Regions from separate parts of the Bacteroides sp. OM08-11 genome, predicted to be linked through region 2. Evidence: riboswitches for the same ligand, from Rfam matches in the RefSeq annotation. Region 2 holds a riboswitch; each other region holds the start of a gene.

The links. A riboswitch is a leader RNA that binds a small molecule or an ion and turns the genes downstream of it on or off. The one in region 2 is predicted to bind cobalamin.
Region 1: another riboswitch for cobalamin. It lies ahead of DXC10_RS13710 (cobalamin biosynthesis protein); the one in region 2 lies ahead of DXC10_RS14455 (TonB-dependent receptor domain-containing protein).
Region 3: another riboswitch for cobalamin. It lies ahead of DXC10_RS08755 (tryptophanase); the one in region 2 lies ahead of DXC10_RS14455 (TonB-dependent receptor domain-containing protein).

Annotation. Positions count from the first base shown of each region.
Region 1 covers NZ_QSTJ01000008.1:39,759-45,885, forward strand. Annotated here, with positions in the region: gene DXC10_RS13695 (Na+/H+ antiporter NhaC family protein) at 1-528, shown strand, start outside; gene DXC10_RS13700 (30S ribosomal protein S16) at 686-1,225, shown strand; gene DXC10_RS13705 (TlpA disulfide reductase family protein) at 1,349-2,449, shown strand; gene DXC10_RS13710 (cobalamin biosynthesis protein) at 2,611-3,579, opposite strand; cobalamin riboswitch at 3,634-3,854, opposite strand; gene DXC10_RS13715 (anaerobic ribonucleoside triphosphate reductase) at 4,133-6,127, shown strand, end outside.
Region 2 covers NZ_QSTJ01000009.1:27,205-33,331, reverse strand. Annotated here, with positions in the region: gene DXC10_RS14460 (hypothetical protein) at 1-484, opposite strand, end outside; gene DXC10_RS14455 (TonB-dependent receptor domain-containing protein) at 509-2,872, opposite strand; cobalamin riboswitch at 3,012-3,218, opposite strand; cobalamin riboswitch at 3,332-3,549, shown strand; gene nrdD (anaerobic ribonucleoside-triphosphate reductase) at 3,672-5,765, shown strand; gene nrdG (anaerobic ribonucleoside-triphosphate reductase activating protein) at 5,749-6,127, shown strand, end outside.
Region 3 covers NZ_QSTJ01000004.1:59,032-65,158, forward strand. Annotated here, with positions in the region: gene DXC10_RS08750 (ATP-binding protein) at 1-1,634, shown strand, start outside; cobalamin riboswitch at 1,956-2,162, shown strand; gene DXC10_RS08755 (tryptophanase) at 2,437-3,810, shown strand; gene DXC10_RS08760 (4'-phosphopantetheinyl transferase superfamily protein) at 3,820-4,449, opposite strand; gene DXC10_RS08765 (gliding motility-associated protein GldE) at 4,454-5,785, opposite strand; gene DXC10_RS08770 (single-stranded DNA-binding protein) at 5,809-6,127, opposite strand, start outside.

The sequences.
Region 1 (6,127 bases), on a different contig from region 2:
GGTATCATCTCCACAGGAATTATCGGATTATGTACGGGGATGGACCTCTTCAACTGGTTCGGAGCGATGGGAACGGGCATCACAGGAATGGGCGAGCTCATCATTATCACCCTGTTGGCGGGCGGTATGCTCGAGACAATCCGTTATAACGGAGGAATAGATTTCATTATATCACGTCTGACACGGCACGTCAAAGGTAAACGCGGAGCAGAATTCAGTATTGCGGTATTGGTAAGCATAGCCAATCTCTGCACCGCCAACAATACAATCGCCATCATCACCACAGGACCTATTGCCAAGGACATCGCCCTACGTTTTCATCTGGACCGCAGAAAAACAGCGAGCATACTGGATACATTTTCCTGCCTGATACAGGGCATCATTCCATACGGAGCACAGATGCTGATAGCGGCAGGACTAGCAAGCATATCGCCACTGAGCATTATCGGCAACCTGTACTATCCTTTCTGTATGGGTACATTCGCCATATTGGCTATATTGATAAGGTATCCGAAAAGATACTCTTGAAAATGAAGTATTGATAATAAACGTTGGGTGATAATAGGTTATCCGAAAAATAATTCATCGTTTATAATTCATAATTCATAAATATTCCGTACCTTTGCACCCGCTATTACGAGATAGTAGCATAATTCAAATCATTAACTAAAAACATTTTAATTAAATGGCAACAAAAATCAGATTGCAAAGACATGGACGTAAAAGCTACGCTTTCTACTCTATCGTAATTGCAGACGTAAGAGCGCCACGTGATGGTAAATTTATTGAGAAGATTGGTACTTACAATCCCAACACCAATCCCGCCACAGTAGATTTGAAGTTCGACCGCGCACTTGACTGGGTATTGAAAGGTGCACAACCTACCGATACTGTCCGCAACATCCTTTCCCGTGAAGGTGTTTACATGAAGAAGCACCTCCTTGGTGGTGTAGCTAAAGGTGCATTCGGCGAAGCAGAAGCAGAAGCTAAATTCGAAGCTTGGAAAAACAACAAACAAAGTGGTTTGGCTGCTTTGAAGGTTAAAGAAGAAGAAGCCAAAAAAGCTGAAGCAAAAGCACGTCTCGAAGCCGAAAAGAAAGTAAATGAAGTAAAAGCTAAAGCATTGGCCGAAAAGAAAGCTGCTGAAGAAGCTGCTAAGGCTGCTGCTGAAGCACCGGTTGAAGAAGCAACTGAAGCTCCAGCTGAAGAAGCTCCCGCTGAATAAAAAAGCACAGCATCCCTATAAAAATGGGACAACAAAACATAAAATCCTCTCCGGTTATGCCGGAGGGGATTTTTTATTATTATCTTTGTCCCCTACAAAAATTATTTATTAAAAGAATGAACAATGAAAAAAATTACTTATCTGCTCGCTGTCGCCGCTGTATTCGCAGCTTGTAACAGCAACAAGGGTTACACCGTAACCGGAACTGTAGAGGGTGCTGCCGATGGCGACACTGTTTATCTGCAAACTATACAAGGGCGTCAACCCGTTAAATTGGATTCAGCCGTCATCACTAATGGAACTTTTACCTTCAAAGGTGCTCAAGATACCGCAGTCAACCGCTACATCACTTACCAAGCTGCCGACAAAGACGGTATGATGACCATTGATTTCTTCCTCGAAAACGGAAATATCAATGTAAAACTGACTTCCGGAGAAGAAGATTCCGCAACAGGTACTCCCAGCAATGACGCCTATCAGGAAATCAGAACCCAGCTCAATGGATTGAACAGCCAGATGATGGCTATCTATAATTCGATGTCCGACACAACTTTGACCGACGAGCAACGCGAAGCCAAAGGAAAAGAAATGGAGGCGTTGGAAAACAAGATGATGGAAGTTACCAAAGCAGGCATTCAGAAGAACATCACCAATCCGGTAGGTGTACATTTGCTGAAACAGAACTTCTACTATATGGATGTAGCCGATCTTGATCCGTTGATGCCGCAAATTCCTGCCGCATACGAAAACGATGAAATCATCGTCAAAATCAAAGACAACGTTGAAAAGATGAAGGCTACTGCTGTAGGACAGAAATTCACAGATTTTGAAATGCAGACACCGGAAGGCAAGACAGTGAAACTGTCCGATTACGTTGGAAAAGGTAAGGTAGTGCTCGTTGACTTCTGGGCGAGCTGGTGTGGTCCTTGCCGTCGCGAGATGCCTAACCTGGTAGAAGCATACGCCCAATACAAGAATAAGAATTTCGAGATTGTAGGTGTTTCTTTAGACCAAAGCGCCGACTCTTGGAAAGAAGCTATCGAAAAGCTAAATATCACATGGCCGCAAATGTCTGACTTGAAATACTGGAATTGCGAAGGTGCCAAACTGTATGCTGTAAGCAGCATTCCCCACACCGTATTGATTGACGGTGACGGAACAATCATTGCACGCGGCTTGCACGGTGACGGTTTGCAACAGAAATTAGTGGAAGTCATAAAATAAGTGGAAGCCGGATAAACAGAGGCCGGCCCCTCTACATAATCAAAGCCTCGCATTAAATTAATTAATGCGAGGCTTTTGTATATATATGTAGGATTAGCTCCAATGAAATACACCATTTACTCCCATAAGATGTGGCATTTGCCTCCATAAGGTGTGGCATCTCAGAAAGAAAATATCCGTTCTGCCATATCCATCCCCAGTTTCACCGTCTGCCACTGTTTTTCTTCATCGGTATCAGAAAGATGAAGAAGGCTATCCGCATCGGGCAGACAAAGCGTGAAGCGCTTCAATGGAATATAATTCAATACTTCCTCTATTTTCGCCTGCAACTCATCCAGCTCATCTTCTTCCGGATAATAGGAAATTACAAAGCCAAATACAGCTTCTTTTTCACGGACAAACCACAACAGACGGCTACGGTCGCAAATGCCGCAATCATAATTCAGAAAATATGCATCGGCTCCATGAAGCCGTATCAGCATATCTGTCGCTGCATGAAAAGCGACAAACAATCCGTCCGGCCGTTCACGCAACACCCGGTTATTCAGCCGGACAGCCTCATCCATCAAAAGAGATTTCGCACCATCAAACTGCACATAACGACATCCTAAATTATAGAGTGCTGATAATAAATTCTTGTAGGCTACCGCCAAGTCATCCGACAATACATTTATATCCGGATAAATCCGTTCCAACTGCAAAGCGTCAATTTCACGAAGAATTTTGGTGAGTAATTTTCCCGGAGATGGTATATGCTGCTTCGCCAATACATCCCCGACAACAATCCCTGTCAGAAAAGTATAATCATCAAGAATGGGATGATGCGACAGGCTAACCCTTCCGGTCAATTCCAGAACTTTGGATGCAAAATCACCGGTATGCGATTTATAGCCAAGTCCTTCCCAGCCTTCAAGGAAATCACGGTTACGAAAGCCTCCATCTGTAACGACTTTCATTCCTTCGGATTTAAGACGTTCGACAAGGTTGCGTATTTCAGCATTTTCGATGGCCTGCAAGGTATTTAAACTAATCTGTCCTTTCTGATACTGCGCCCATGCATCTTTCAATGTAGCTGGTGCCCACAATGTCCCTGCAATATCAACTTTGAACGGGGGAGACAATTTTTCCATAATCGTTCTTTTTTGAAATTAAAAATTCACCTTCTGCTCTATCCCACGAGTAGCAAAAGAACACTAAAGAATGGCAGGTCTTCTGACTTGATTTCCATTTCGAGCAGCCTTCCCAATCATTCTCCAATATCGAAAAACCATTAGTGGCAGGAGGTAATTACTGAAATGTTTAATATGAAACCTTACAGCAGCGGGACTGTACGGGACTTACACCCGTTTCCCTTTTAATTGCAAATAGCGAAAGCCATAAGCAAACCAATTCGCTACAAATATAACTAAAGTATTTGAAAACACATAAGTAGACTTTTCTTTTTTCATTTATAAATTCAAAACAATTTTACATCATCGAATGATACGATTTTCATTAAAGTTTACTTATAATCATCTCATTTAAAATAAAGTTTTCCATTCAACAAACAAATACACTTGGTTATCAACATATTAACCATTTTTAATCACACAAAAGTTTTCCAAAAAGAAAATCATATAGAGAACTATTATATCTTTGTCCACTCAATTAAGTAAAACAATAAAATCTAAAAAAGCAACGGTAATGATACAAACGGTAATCAAGCGTGACGGACGTATTGTCGGTTTCAATGAAGAAAAAATAGTGACTGCCATTCGTAAAGCCATGCTCCATACGGACAAAGGAGAAGATTTGCAGTTAATTCATCAGATCACCGATCACATCTCTTTCAGAGGAGAGCCGCAGATGACGGTAGAAGCTATTCAGGATATGGTAGAAGTAGAACTGATGAAAAGCAGCCGCAAGGATGTCGCACAGAAATACATCGCTTACCGCAATCAACGCAGCATCGCCCGCAAGGCTAAGACACGTGATATCTTTCTGGAAATCATCAATATCAAGTCCAATGATATCACTCGTGAAAATGCCAACATGAACGCAGATACTCCTGCGGGGATGATGATGAAATTTGCCAGTGAAACCACCAAACCGTTTGTAGACGATTACCTGTTGAGTGATGATGTTCTGGATGCCGTCAGCCAAAACTACCTGCACATCCACGACAAAGATTATTATCCCACGAAGAGCTTGACCTGTGTACAGCATCCGTTAGATCGTATCCTTAACTACGGTTTCTCTGCCGGACATGGAGAGTCGCGTCCTGCCAAACGCATCGAAACCGCCAGTATCTTAGGTTGCATCTCATTGGAAACGGCTCAGAACGAAATGCATGGCGGACAGGCTATTCCCGCTTTTGACTTCTATCTGGCTCCGTACGTCCGTAAAAGTTATATTGAAGAAATCAAAAACCTGGAGGAATTGTATGGCAAGGATTACTCCCACCTTTATCAGAAGGAGTTGACGGACTATCTGCCACAACCCTTGGACGGACTGTCTGATGAGAAACGTATCGTCCAACATGCCGTCAACAAGACTGTAGCCCGTGTACATCAGTCTATGGAAGCATTTATCCATAACATGAACACGATACATTCCCGTGGAGGTAACCAAGTGGTATTCAGCTCCATCAACTATGGTACAGACACCTCTGCCGAAGGACGCTGTATCATCCGCGAATTGCTGAAAAGTACTTATCAAGGAGTGGGAAACGGAGAAACAGCCATCTTCCCCATCCAAATCTGGAAGAAAAAACGAGGAGTAAGTTATCTGCCCGAAGACCGTAATTACGATCTCTATCAGCTTGCCTGCAAAGTAACCGCCCGCCGTTTCTTCCCCAACTTTCTGAACCTTGATGCTACTTTCAACCAAAGTGAGGAGTGGAAAGCTGATGATCCCAAACGCTACGAACACGAAGTAGCCACAATGGGATGCCGTACACGTGTTTTTGAAAACCGTTTCGGACCGAAAACCTCCATCGGACGTGGAAATATTTCATTCTCCACAATTAATATCGTCCGCCTTGCCATCGAATGTATGGATATAGAGAATAAAGAACAACGCATCGCCCGCTTCTTCTCCAAGTTGGACTCCATGCTCGAGATTACGGCACGCCAGTTGCACGAACGTATGGAATTCCAGAAGACTGCATTCGCCAAACAGTTCCCCTTGCTGATGTCTGCCCTATGGATAGGTAGCGAAAAGCTGAAACCGAACGATAGCATTGCCCCGGTTATCAATCAAGGTACATTGGGTATCGGTTTTATCGGTTTGGCCGAGTGTCTGGTTGCACTACTTGGAAAACACCATGGCGAATCGACAGAGGCTCAGGAGCTGGGAGTCAAAATCGTGACCTACATGCGCGACCGCAGCAATCAGTTCTCCGACCAATACCAGCATAATTATAGCATATTGGCCACTCCGGCCGAAGGGTTATCGGGCAAATTTACCCGGATAGACCGTAAAAAGTTCGGTATCCTTCCGGGTATCACAGACCGTGATTATTACACCAACTCCAACCATGTACCTGTATATTACAAATGCAGTGCCCGTCATAAAGCTGAAGTGGAAGCTCCCTACCATGAACTGACGCGCGGCGGGCATATATTTTATGTAGAGATGGATGGAGATGCCACGCACAACCCGGAAGTCATTATGCGTGTGGTAGATATGATGGATCGT
Region 2 (6,127 bases):
TCTCTGTACCATCTCCATTGGCAGCCATAATGATCAATTTATTATCCGGCATCCAAGCGTGGGTGTATTTACGAGGAGAATATGTGTTACCATTATTCTTGAATTTCTGTTCTTGAATAATATTAATTTGATTATCTGATAAAGTGTATTTACCGAAACGGTCACCGCTTACAGGCACTTGATAATAATATGCACCTTTAATTATGTTTTCCAGTGTCAGTTTGGAGTTTACTTCCGTACCTTCGCCCACAAAGTCTATGATTGGTTGATCTGCTTCCAAAGAAGATACACTTCTGACTAAAGTCTTTACATCACGTCCCATGCCGCCGTGTTTGTCCACGGCAATCCAAATATCAAAATGATAACTGTTTTCCGACGGATCAGGATCAGGAATAGGTGCCGGATTTTCATCATCCGAACAAGCACTGAATGTAATGGTCATCATCATGACTAACATGCCGACTAAAAATCTCAAATCTTTCATTTTTAATTATTATTATGTGATAAATTAATGAATAAAAAGTCTGAATTTAGCAAAGAGTGTCCGACCGGGCTTTTGCAATTTATAATTATCGTATAGCGTCTTGTTTAGGAAGTTAGTACATTCCACAGAAATATTATATTTATCTTGTTTCCATGAGTAGGTTAAAGCGGCATTACAAATGTGCTGTGCCGGGATACGTGCTTTACTTTCTATGGCACCATAGGTTTCCCACGAAAGGTAGAACCAATGTACCCATTGATAACTACATCCCATACGGAATTTACTTTGGGGAAGTAGCAGATTGTGAAAAGTATAATTTATTTCTGTATTACTAAAGAACCAAGGGCGATTGGGTATACGGTTATTATAAGTAGCAGAGGGTTTTCCATCTGTTTTATATTTTTTCTGATCTCGTGCATCCTGATAACTGATGTTTCCGGAAAGTTGTAACCTATTCTGCCAGTTATACTGTATTTCTCCTTCTATTCCTTTGATGTGTACAGCCGGAACATTATCATATTGCATGGTTCCATCTTCCTTAGGTGATACGACAGCTTGGATATAATCGTCTACGGAACGAATAAAACCATTGGCTTCATAATAAATGGTATGTCCATCGACTGGATGCCAAGTTCCAAAAATACCTAAATTGATATTATCACTACTCTCGGGTTTTAAGGTTACGTTGGCATATATAGTAGTTCCATTACCCAGTAATTCACGGGCAATAGGTAAACGGACGCTATGTTCATAAGAAAATTTAATAGAAAAAGGATCTAATATGGAAAAACGTGAACCTATTCCATATCCCCAATAATTTTTGGTTTGTGAACCTTTTACAATATCAGAGCCTGTGATGCTAGGTAAATCATTTTGTCTAATGTTCAAGTGATTGACGTAGTCCTTTATGAAGAATATATTCTCCATTTTTTCATTAAAGAAAGATTGACTGTATGATAAGCCTAATACATGTTTGGATAATACGTCATTAGTAGATTCGAAATCGGCATCAATTTCATCATATCTGTTGTTTCCCGTACGATTTAACAAATAATTAAGATTAAGACTGTGATGGTCATTTAAATGATAGTCCAAATTGGTACGTACAATGGTTAGTGGACGTTTGTAATGGCGCATCAGTCGCCCCCGTCCCATAATTTCACTTCGTGAACTTTGAATATAATCACCATTCCAGTCATATTGTCGATATGCGGTATCTACCGTTAACGAATGATCCCAAGTCTGTGAAAAAAGTGCATTCAATTGTAAGTTTTTTATTATGAAATCATCTTTTCGATAACGTGCAGACATATTCCAAGCATTCGTATTCCGTTCCGCCATACCATAAACTTTGCTCTGAACAGACCCCGTTTGTAATTCTTTATTAACTTTGGAATATGAACCGGATATGAAGAAAGCATCCGCCCATGATTTATTGGTAAAGCCAACTTCTATTTGTCCCAACAATGAGAAATAATCGTCATGAAAGCGTTTGCGATCCACTAATACATATTTACGGCTGTCTTCATCCCATACTTCAACATCTTTCATCGTATAGTCGTTCTTGGAATAATTCACTCCGAAGGTCGGTTTGATAATCAACCCAGTCTTGGACTCTATAAATTGTGCGTTCAAGTCTGCCTTATGTGTATGAAATGAACCAATGCCATAGGATAAGTCCAAATAGTTTTTCTTTTCCTGTTTGGTGATGATATTGATAGCTCCTCCTAGTGCATCTGTACCTAGGTTAGCCGGTACTACACCTTTGTATATTTCAATTCGGTCTATAATATTTACCGGCAGGTTTGACAATGAAACACCGCTTCCTTTCGTATCAAGTGGAATTCCATCCAAAAAATAACGTACAGAATTACCGGACATCCCGTTAATGGACATGTCGAAATCGGAACCGACTCCACCTTCTTCTCTTACCTTGACACCTGTTGTCCGGTTCACTAAATCATTAAGGTTATTCAGAGAATTAATGATTGGTTTTATATCGAGGGCATTGACAGCAAAAGCTCCTTCTTTTACTTTCTGTGTCCGGCTCTTTCCATATACCTCAACAGAGTTGAGCACAACAGAATTCTCTTCTAATATAAAATTCACTTTTTTATCTTGTTGGAGATTGAGGGTACGTTTCGATGTCTGGTAACCGATAAAAGATACAACAAGAGTATATTTGCCTGGTGTAACGGGTAGCGAATATCGGCCATTATCATCCGTATATGTTCCAATAGTAGTGTTTTCAACAGCAATTGTTACTTGTGGAAGAGGAATGCCGTGCCTGTCGGTAACTGTTCCTGATAAAACTACTTTATTTTGAGCCATTGTTGCCACTTGGCACATGCAGGTTATGCAAAACAAAATGTATGTGAAGAATTTCATTTCAAGTCGTTAGTTTATACATAATATTCATTGACTTGCTTCCGAAAAGAAAAGAGTATAGACAAAGAGAAATGATTTCTTTATGAATGATAAAGAATTACCAGACTCATTGTTTTACTGCTTTATTCCCCGAAAGCGTTAAAACTATGTTATTTTTGGCAGGTCTTCTGACTTGTCCATCTTTGAAACGCCTTCCCATCTTGATTAGCAGACAGTGGCAAAGTATATTCAAAGAATTAAAAGGACTTACAGCAGCGGGTCTGTTCAGGACTTACACCTGATTCCCTTTTCACCGTTCTTTTCGTGTTATTCAGAAAGGAACGAAACCAAAAAGTGTTGCAAAGTTATTAAAAAACTATATCTGAGCAAAAATAAGTTCTCTAAAATATTTTATCTTACAGAAAAAAGGTATTAATATTTTTTCTTCTTCTTTTCATTGCATTGCAAATTTTCTTGTTATCTTTGTCCTATGAAAATGGTTTCCAAATCATCTTAGCATGACGAGGAATTAAAAGGGAATCCTGTGAAAGTCAGGAACTATCCCCGTAGCTGTAAGCTTTGTCTCCCTTATGTGGAGGAATGTTGTAACCTATCTATAGCCACTGGTCATAAAAATAACCGGGAAGGCGTTGCAACAGAAGTCAGTCAGAAGACCTGCCATATTTTACTGATCATTCATTCAATGCTTTCGGGTGAAAAGCTATAGAACGAGTCCGCTGAAGATTCATTTTATTACTTGTATTCTGCGCATTGTTGTTTGAATTTATCGTAAATAATTTTTAAATCTTAAATTATAGATATGATTAATTCAGAGACTTTTATCGTCAAGAGAGATGGAAAGAAAGAAGCATTCTCACTCGACAAAATCAAAAATGCCATCAGTAAGGCATTTTTATCAGTAGGTAGTTTTGCTACACAGGATGTCATTACCAATATACTTAGTCGTGTGAGTATCAATGACGGAGCCAGTGTAGAAGAAATTCAGAATCAAGTAGAAGTAGCATTGATGGCAGAACATTATTATGCTGTTGCCAAATCGTTTATGTTATACCGCCAGAAACATTTGGAAGATCGGGAAGTACGTGATAAACTTCGTTTTTTGTTGGACTATTGCGATGCTTCCAATCCTGCCACAGGAAGTAAGTATGATGCCAACGCCAATGTCGAGAATAAGAATGTGGCTACTTTAATCGGTGAGTTGCCTAAAGCTAATTTTATTCGTTTAAATCGTCGCCTGCTGACTGATCGCCTGAAGGATATGTATGGCAAAGAAATCTCTGACCGTTATATTGAATTACTGAATAACCACTTTATATATAAAAATGATGAAACCAGTCTGGCGAATTATTGTGCAAGTATCACCATGTATCCATGGCTGATAAGTGGCACTATGTCGATCGGTGGTAATTCAACGGCACCTACAAATTTGAAATCTTTCTGTGGAGGTTTTATCAATATGGTGTTTATCGTATCCAGCATGTTAAGCGGAGCTTGTGCCACACCGGAGTTTCTGATGTATATGAATTATTTTGTTGGTAAAGAATTCGGTAAAGATTATTATAAACATGCTGATAAAGTTGTAGATCTCTCTACCAGGCAACGAACAATAGACAAAGTAATTACGGATTGTTTCGAACAAGTGGTCTATTCCATTAATCAGCCCACGGGTGCCCGGAATTTTCAGGCTGTATTCTGGAACGTAGCTTATTATGATAAATATTATTTCAATAGCCTTTTTGAACATTTTGTATTTCCAGACGGTAGTAAACCTGACTGGAGCTCATTAAGTTGGTTGCAGAAACGATTTATGAAATGGTTCAATAAGGAACGTACTAAAACAGTACTTACCTTCCCGGTAGAAACCATGGCGCTACTAACAAAAGATGGAGATGTATTGGATAAGGAGTATGGTGATTTCACGGCAGAAATGTATGCTGAAGGACATTCGTTCTTTACCTATATGAGTGATAATGCCGATTCTCTGAGCAGCTGCTGCCGTTTGCGTAACGAAATTCAAGATAATGGATTTAGTTATACTTTGGGGGCAGGTGGTGTATCTACCGGTTCAAAAAGTGTGTTGACGATAAACTTGAACCGTTGTATACAACATGCCGTAAAATCCGGTTTGATTTACCATTTCTTTCTCGAAGAAGTTGTGGATCTTGTTCATAAAGTACAGATAGCTTACAATGAGAACCTGAAACAACTACAAAACAAGGGTATGCTTCCATTGTTTGATGCCGGTTATATCAATATGGGACGTCAATATTTGACAATCGGTGTGAATGGTTTGGTGGAAGCTGCGCAATTTATGGGTATAGATATTAATGACAATCCCAAGTATGAAGCTTTTGTACAGGAAATATTGAGTATTATTGAAAAATATAATAAGAAATATCGTACAAAAGATTTGTTATTCAACTGTGAAATGATTCCTGCTGAAAATGTGGGTGTGAAACATGCCAAATGGGATAAAGAAGCTGGTTTCGAGACATTCCGTGATTGTTATAACAGCTATTTTTACATTGTGGAAGATACTTCGCTGAATATCGTAGATAAGTTCCGTCTGCATGGTCGTCGTTATATAGAACATTTGACGGGTGGCTCGGCACTGCACATGAATTTGGAGGAACATTTGAGCAAGGAACAATATAGGCAATTACTTCGTGTGGCTGCAAGTGAAGGATGTAATTACTTTACTTTCAATATTCCGAATACAATTTGTAACGATTGCCAGCATATAGATAAAAGATACCTGAAAGAGTGTCCGAAGTGCCATAGTAATAATGTTGATTATCTGACTCGTATAATAGGTTATATGAAACGCGTAAGTAATTTCTCACAACCACGGCAAAAGGAGGCTGCACGAAGATATTATGCTCCGCTACACTGATTATGATATCGTTTTTCAAGAAATACCGGATGAGGTGACGTTGGCAATCAATATTTCCAACTGTCCCAACAAATGTAAGGGTTGCCATAGTGCTTATCTAATGAAGAATGTTGGAGAGTCACTGACGGAAGAGAGTCTGTCGGCACTTCTTGAAAAGTATGGTAATTCTATCACTTGTGTTTGTTTTATGGGTGGGGATGCCGAACCTGCCGAAGTGGAACGACTGGCTCTATTTCTTTCTAATCGATTTACTATTAAAGTCGGATGGTATTCAGGTAAACCTGAGTTACCTGCCGGTTTTGATACAAAGTATTTCCGGTATATTAAATTAGGTCCGTATGTTGAAAGCCTTGGCGGTCTGA
Region 3 (6,127 bases), on a different contig from region 2:
AAGACTACAACGAACGCCTGCAGCAAGAGATACGGGACATTCCCGACAGCCTGTGGACTCCCCTGCTGGATAATTACACATCCCGATATATAGCCGGAGACCTGCGTGTCACCATTGTGGATTTGCACGGAGACGTATTGTACGACAGTTACAATAAAATCAATCACAGCCAATTCAACAACCACATCAATCGCCAGGAAATACAAACCGCATTAAAAAGCGGAAAAGGATACGACTTGCGCCGAACTTCCGAGACTACCGGAATGCCCTATTTCTATTCTGCCACACTTTATAAAAACTATATTATCCGTTCGGCATTGCCTTACAATGTCAATCTGATAAACAGCCTGGCAGCAGATCCACACTACATATGGTTTACCGTCATTGTAACGCTGCTGTTAATGTTCGTTTTTTACAAGTTCACCTCCAAGCTCGGAACAGCAATCAATCATCTACGCGAGTTTGCCAAACGCGCCGATAAAAACGAGCCTGTAGAAATGGATATGCAATCAGCATTTCCACACAATGAATTGGGAGAAATATCCCAACATATCATCCAGATATACAAGCGTCTACGTGAGACGAAGGAAGCCTTATACATCGAACGTGAAAAGCTGATTACCCACTTGCAGACCTCACGCGAAGGTTTAGGGGTATTCACCAAAGACAAAAAAGAAATACTTGTCAACAATCTGTTCACCCAATACAGCAATCTGATTTCTGACTCCAACCTGCAAACAACGGAAGAAATCTTCGCTATCTGTGAATTCCAGAAACTTACGGATTTCATCAACAAGGCACAAAAACGTCCGTCCGGCAAGGAAGAGAAACGCATGTCCGTCAATATCAATAAAAACGGACGCATCTTTATTGTGGAGTGTATTATCTTTCAGGATTTAAGTTTCGAGATTTCCATCAATGATATTACTCTGGAAGAAGAACAGATACGGATGAAACGGCAACTGACTCAGAACATCGCCCACGAATTGAAAACGCCCGTAAGCAGCATTCAGGGATATTTGGAAACCATTGTAAACAATGAAACCATCTCCCGAGAGAAAATGCAGACTTTTTTGGAACGATGCTATGCTCAAAGTAACCGTCTGAGCCGTCTGCTACGGGACATTTCGGTATTGACACGCATGGACGAAGCCGCCAATATGATCGACATGGAGAAAGTGGACATCAGCATGCTGGTGACCAACATCGTCAACGAAGTATCTTTAGAGTTGGAAGAAAAACAAATAACTGTTGTCAATTCCTTAAAACCCAACATACAACTGCGAGGCAATTATTCTCTTCTCTATTCCATTTTCCGTAATCTGACGGATAACGCCATTGCATATGCGGGAACGCATATCCACATCCATATCAGCTGTTTCCGTGAAGATGAGAACTTTTATTATTTCAGTTTTGCCGATACCGGAGTAGGCGTATCACCAGAACATTTGAACCGCCTGTTCGAACGTTTCTACCGGGTGGACAAAGGACGTTCACGCAAACTTGGAGGTACCGGACTAGGATTGGCTATCGTAAAAAACGCCGTCATCATACATGGAGGAACAATATCCGCCAAGAACAGCCAAGGCGGAGGACTGGAGTTCGTGTTCACATTGGCTAAAGAGAAATACTGATGCATATCAGGCAATATACCCCACTATATTGAAAAACGTATATCAATCTGCTGATAAATATATATTCTCATCAGGAGAAAAGCACACCATCCTAAAGATAAACTATATCTTAGCAGCCGAGATGCAAATCTCAGCTGCCGAGATGGCCATCTTAGCCGCCAAGATATATATCCCGGCGGTTGAGACGAAGCTTAATTATGAGGTTAATATCTCCTTTAGCGTACAAAAACTATCTTATGAACGGATTTGTACCATCTTTCCAACGGTATCATCCCACTGACATTTAATATATTCATAAACTTGTTTTCTCCCAAATTCTTCTTATCTTTGCAACGCATTGGTTTGCCATTTTTTCTTTCAAAGATGGCAATTAAAAGGGAATCAGGTGCAAATCCTGAACAGTCCCGCTGCTGTAAGTTTCATGCAATGTTACAGACAACAACTCTCTATACCACTGGAAGCATGCTTCCGGGAAGGTGTTTGTAACAGAAACGAGTCAGAAGACCTGCCATGCAACCATTTATCATTGCTTTCGAGGAAAAAGCGTTGAGTCTAATGAAGCCGGACAAATCGTCCACATCATTTCATTCATCAAACCTGATTCAGAGAAAGTAAAATTACAATAAACTCTGCCAAGTTTATTTGAATAGTGTCCGGTCGAAGTGATTTCGCCCGGACATTTATTTTACAAAAAGTAAGATCAAATATTGTTTTATAGCTATTTTATAATTATATTCGGCACACAAAAAGTAATTAACCTACTTTTCAATGACCTATTGTCAAATACTAAAAAGAAAAGATTATGGAAATCCCATTTGCCGAATCATGGAAAATCAAAATGGTGGAGCCTATCTGTAAAAGTACCCGCCAAGAACGTGAACAATGGTTGAAAGAAGCCCACTATAACGTCTTTCAACTCAAATCGGAACAAGTTTATATCGACCTCATCACCGACTCCGGTACGGGTGCCATGAGCGACCGTCAATGGGCAGGAATGATGTTGGGTGATGAAAGTTATGCCGGTGCCACTTCCTTCTTCAAACTAAAAGAAGTCATCACCCGTCTGACGGGTTTTGAATATATCATCCCCACCCATCAGGGACGCGCTGCAGAAAATGTACTGTTCTCCTATTTGGTTCACGAGGGAGACATCGTTCCCGGAAATTCTCACTTCGATACTACCAAAGGACATATAGAAGGACGTAAAGCAACGGCATTGGACTGTACCATTGACGAAGCCAAACAAACACAACTGGAAATTCCATTCAAAGGCAATGTAGATCCGGTTAAACTGGAAAAAGCTTTGCAGGAACACAATGACCGTATCCCGTTTATCATTGTTACTATCACCAACAATACGGCCGGCGGGCAACCCGTTTCCATGCAAAATCTACGCGAAGTTCGTGCTGTTGCAGATAAGTATGGCAAACCTGTATTATTCGACTCTGCACGCTTTGCCGAAAATGCTTATTTTATAAAAATGAGAGAAGACGGCTATAGCGAAAAAAGCATTAAAGAGATTACTCGTGAAATGTTTACCCTTGCTGACGGTATGACCATGAGTGCCAAAAAGGATGGTATCGTAAACATGGGTGGATTTATCGCTACCCGCCGGAAAGACTGGTATGAAGGGGCTAAAAGTTTTTGTGTACAATTTGAAGGATACCTCACTTATGGTGGTATGAATGGTCGTGACATGAATGCGCTTGCCATCGGTCTGGATGAAAACACAGAATTCGATAACCTCGAAACCCGTATACGCCAAGTGGAATATCTGGCTCAAAAGTTGGATGAATACGGGATACCTTACCAACGTCCGGCAGGAGGTCACGCCATCTTTGTAGATGCCCCCAAAGTTCTGACTCATGTTCCCAAAGAAGAATTTCCGGCACAAACCTTAACCATTGAACTGTATCTGGAAGCTGGTATCCGTGGTTGCGAAATCGGTTATCTGCTTGCCGACCGTGACCCCGTTACTCGTGAAAACCGCTTCGACGGCTTGGATTTGTTGCGTTTGGCTATTCCTCGCCGGGTATATACCGACAATCACATGAATGTGGTGGCTGCCGCCCTGAAAAACGTATATGATAAACGCGAAAGCATTAAGCATGGAATACGTATCGCATGGGAAGCTCCATTGATGCGCCACTTCACCATACAGTTAGAAAGACTGTAAACAGTGATTTTACAGACTCATAGTCAGTACAAAATCCGGATATATATAATAATGAATTGAATAGTGCATTTTCTCTGCTGTACGATATTCTTCAGCGGAGAAAATGCCTTGTCGGTCTACCGTAAATGGGAAAATACGCAAATGTTCCCGGAAATCGACTTCGGAAGCATTCATACATTTAAACATCGTTTCCTTTGCCGACCAGTAAAGCAGCAAAGACCAAATATCAGTTCCCTGAAATGTTTCCGGAATTTCATCATCACGCATGAATTTATGCGATACACGCCTCACCCGTTCACCGTATTGCTCAATATCGATTCCAACCTCATTCCCCGGTGGTCCCAACAGTACTGCAACATATCCTTTGGTATGCGAAATACTGATAGAAGCAGAATTGTCCGGCAAATAAGGTTTACCGTTGGAATAATAAGCAATCTCTTTTTCTTCTCCCAACAAAGTATACAGTAACACACGAACTGCCAACCATTCCAAACGACGATGACCGGCAGCAAACCGTTGCATACTTTGCCTGTAATATTCCTGATGAGGAAGACAAACAAGCAATTCTTCCAGTGTTTCATCCATTTTCCAAATGCCCCACCGGCAGGCAAATTCTGTATTTTGAAAAAAAAGAGGCACGTTATCAGTCAAGAGTTGAATTGATTGTGAATTTCACTTTCAAGATACGACGGTTATCCATTTCGAGAACTTCAAACTCATAACGGTCATAAGTAACTTTCTCGTGAAGTGCAGGAAACTCTCCTTTCAACTCAAGCAACAGCCCTGCCAGAGTATCGGCATCGCCAGCCACCTCATCAAAGGTTTCTTCATCTATTTTGGTTATCTTATAGAAGTCCGTCAATTGCGTTTTCGCTTCAAACACCCAGGTATGGTCGTTAAGAATTGCATACGTACGTTCTTCATCATCATATTCATCACGTATCTCACCGACAATTTCTTCAATGATATCCTCCATCGTGACAATACCCGATGTACCTCCAAACTCATCCACCACAATAGCAATATGAATTTTATTCGCTTGAAAGTCACGTAACAAGTCATCAATCATTTTAGTCTCGGGAACAAAATAGGCCGGACGTATCAATGACTGCCAACGGAAATTATCGCCTTTATTCAAATGAGGAAGCAAATCTTTGATATACAACACTCCCTTAATATTATCACGTGTTTCCGCATATATCGGAATACGCGAATAAGCATTTTCTACAATACATTTCAAAACTTCTTTAAAAGGGGTACGTATTTCCAGATCGACTACATCCAGACGAGAGGTCATAACTTCTTTAGCTGTCTCACCACCAAAACGTATAATACCTTCCAATATATTATTTTCTTCAGAAAGTTCCGCTTTATCCGTCAATTCCAATGCATGAGACAATTCGTCTACCGAGATATTATGATTTTTGCGTACAAAGTGTTTATTCAGGAAAGAAGTGGAACGTACCAACAAAGAAGATAGCGGATAGAATATGGAACGGCAAACCATAATACCAGGAGCAGCAAAACGACAGAAAGCCAACGTTTTCTGCGCAGAATAGATCTTCGGCATAATTTCACCGAAAAGCAGTAACAAGAAAGTAAGAATAACCGTCAGCACAATAAACTCGGCAATCACCGAATGAAATTGAACTACATTCATAAAGAAAAAGTTACAAAGCATGATAATGGTTACGTTTACAAAATTGTTCGTAATCAATATTGTAGCCAACAACCGTTCCGTATCATCCAACAAATTACGGATTTTCTTATCTGAAGAGTGTTTTCCCTCTTCAATAGTACTCAAGTCTGATGGAGAGAGTGAGAAAAAAGCAATTTCGGAAGCCGAAGCAAAACCGGAAACAAGTAAAAGCAAACTCGCCAAAATAATAGCTATAACAGCCGAAATAGAGGGAGCATGTACGGATATACCGTTAAAAACATCTGCCAATTGGCATAAATAAGCGTCTGGGTCCAAAGAATTTGGTTTTAGTTAAACAATTAGAACGGTAAATCGTCCGTTGAATTATCTTGCGCAGGAGCATTTTGCGGGATAGGTTGCTGAGTTGCAGATTGTCCGCCCATACCAGCCTGAGGGGTATATGGAGCCGTTCCCGGCACTGTGGCACCTTTAGGTGACAACATTTCCATTACATCTACGAAAATCTCTGTGACATAGCGTTTAGCACCTGTCTGGTCATCGTAAGAACGGGTACGTATTTTACCTTCTACATAAAGTTTGTCCCCTTTATGCACATACTTTTCTGCTGTTTCTGCCAGTCCGCGCCAAAGAACGAGATTATGCCATTCCGTACGATCC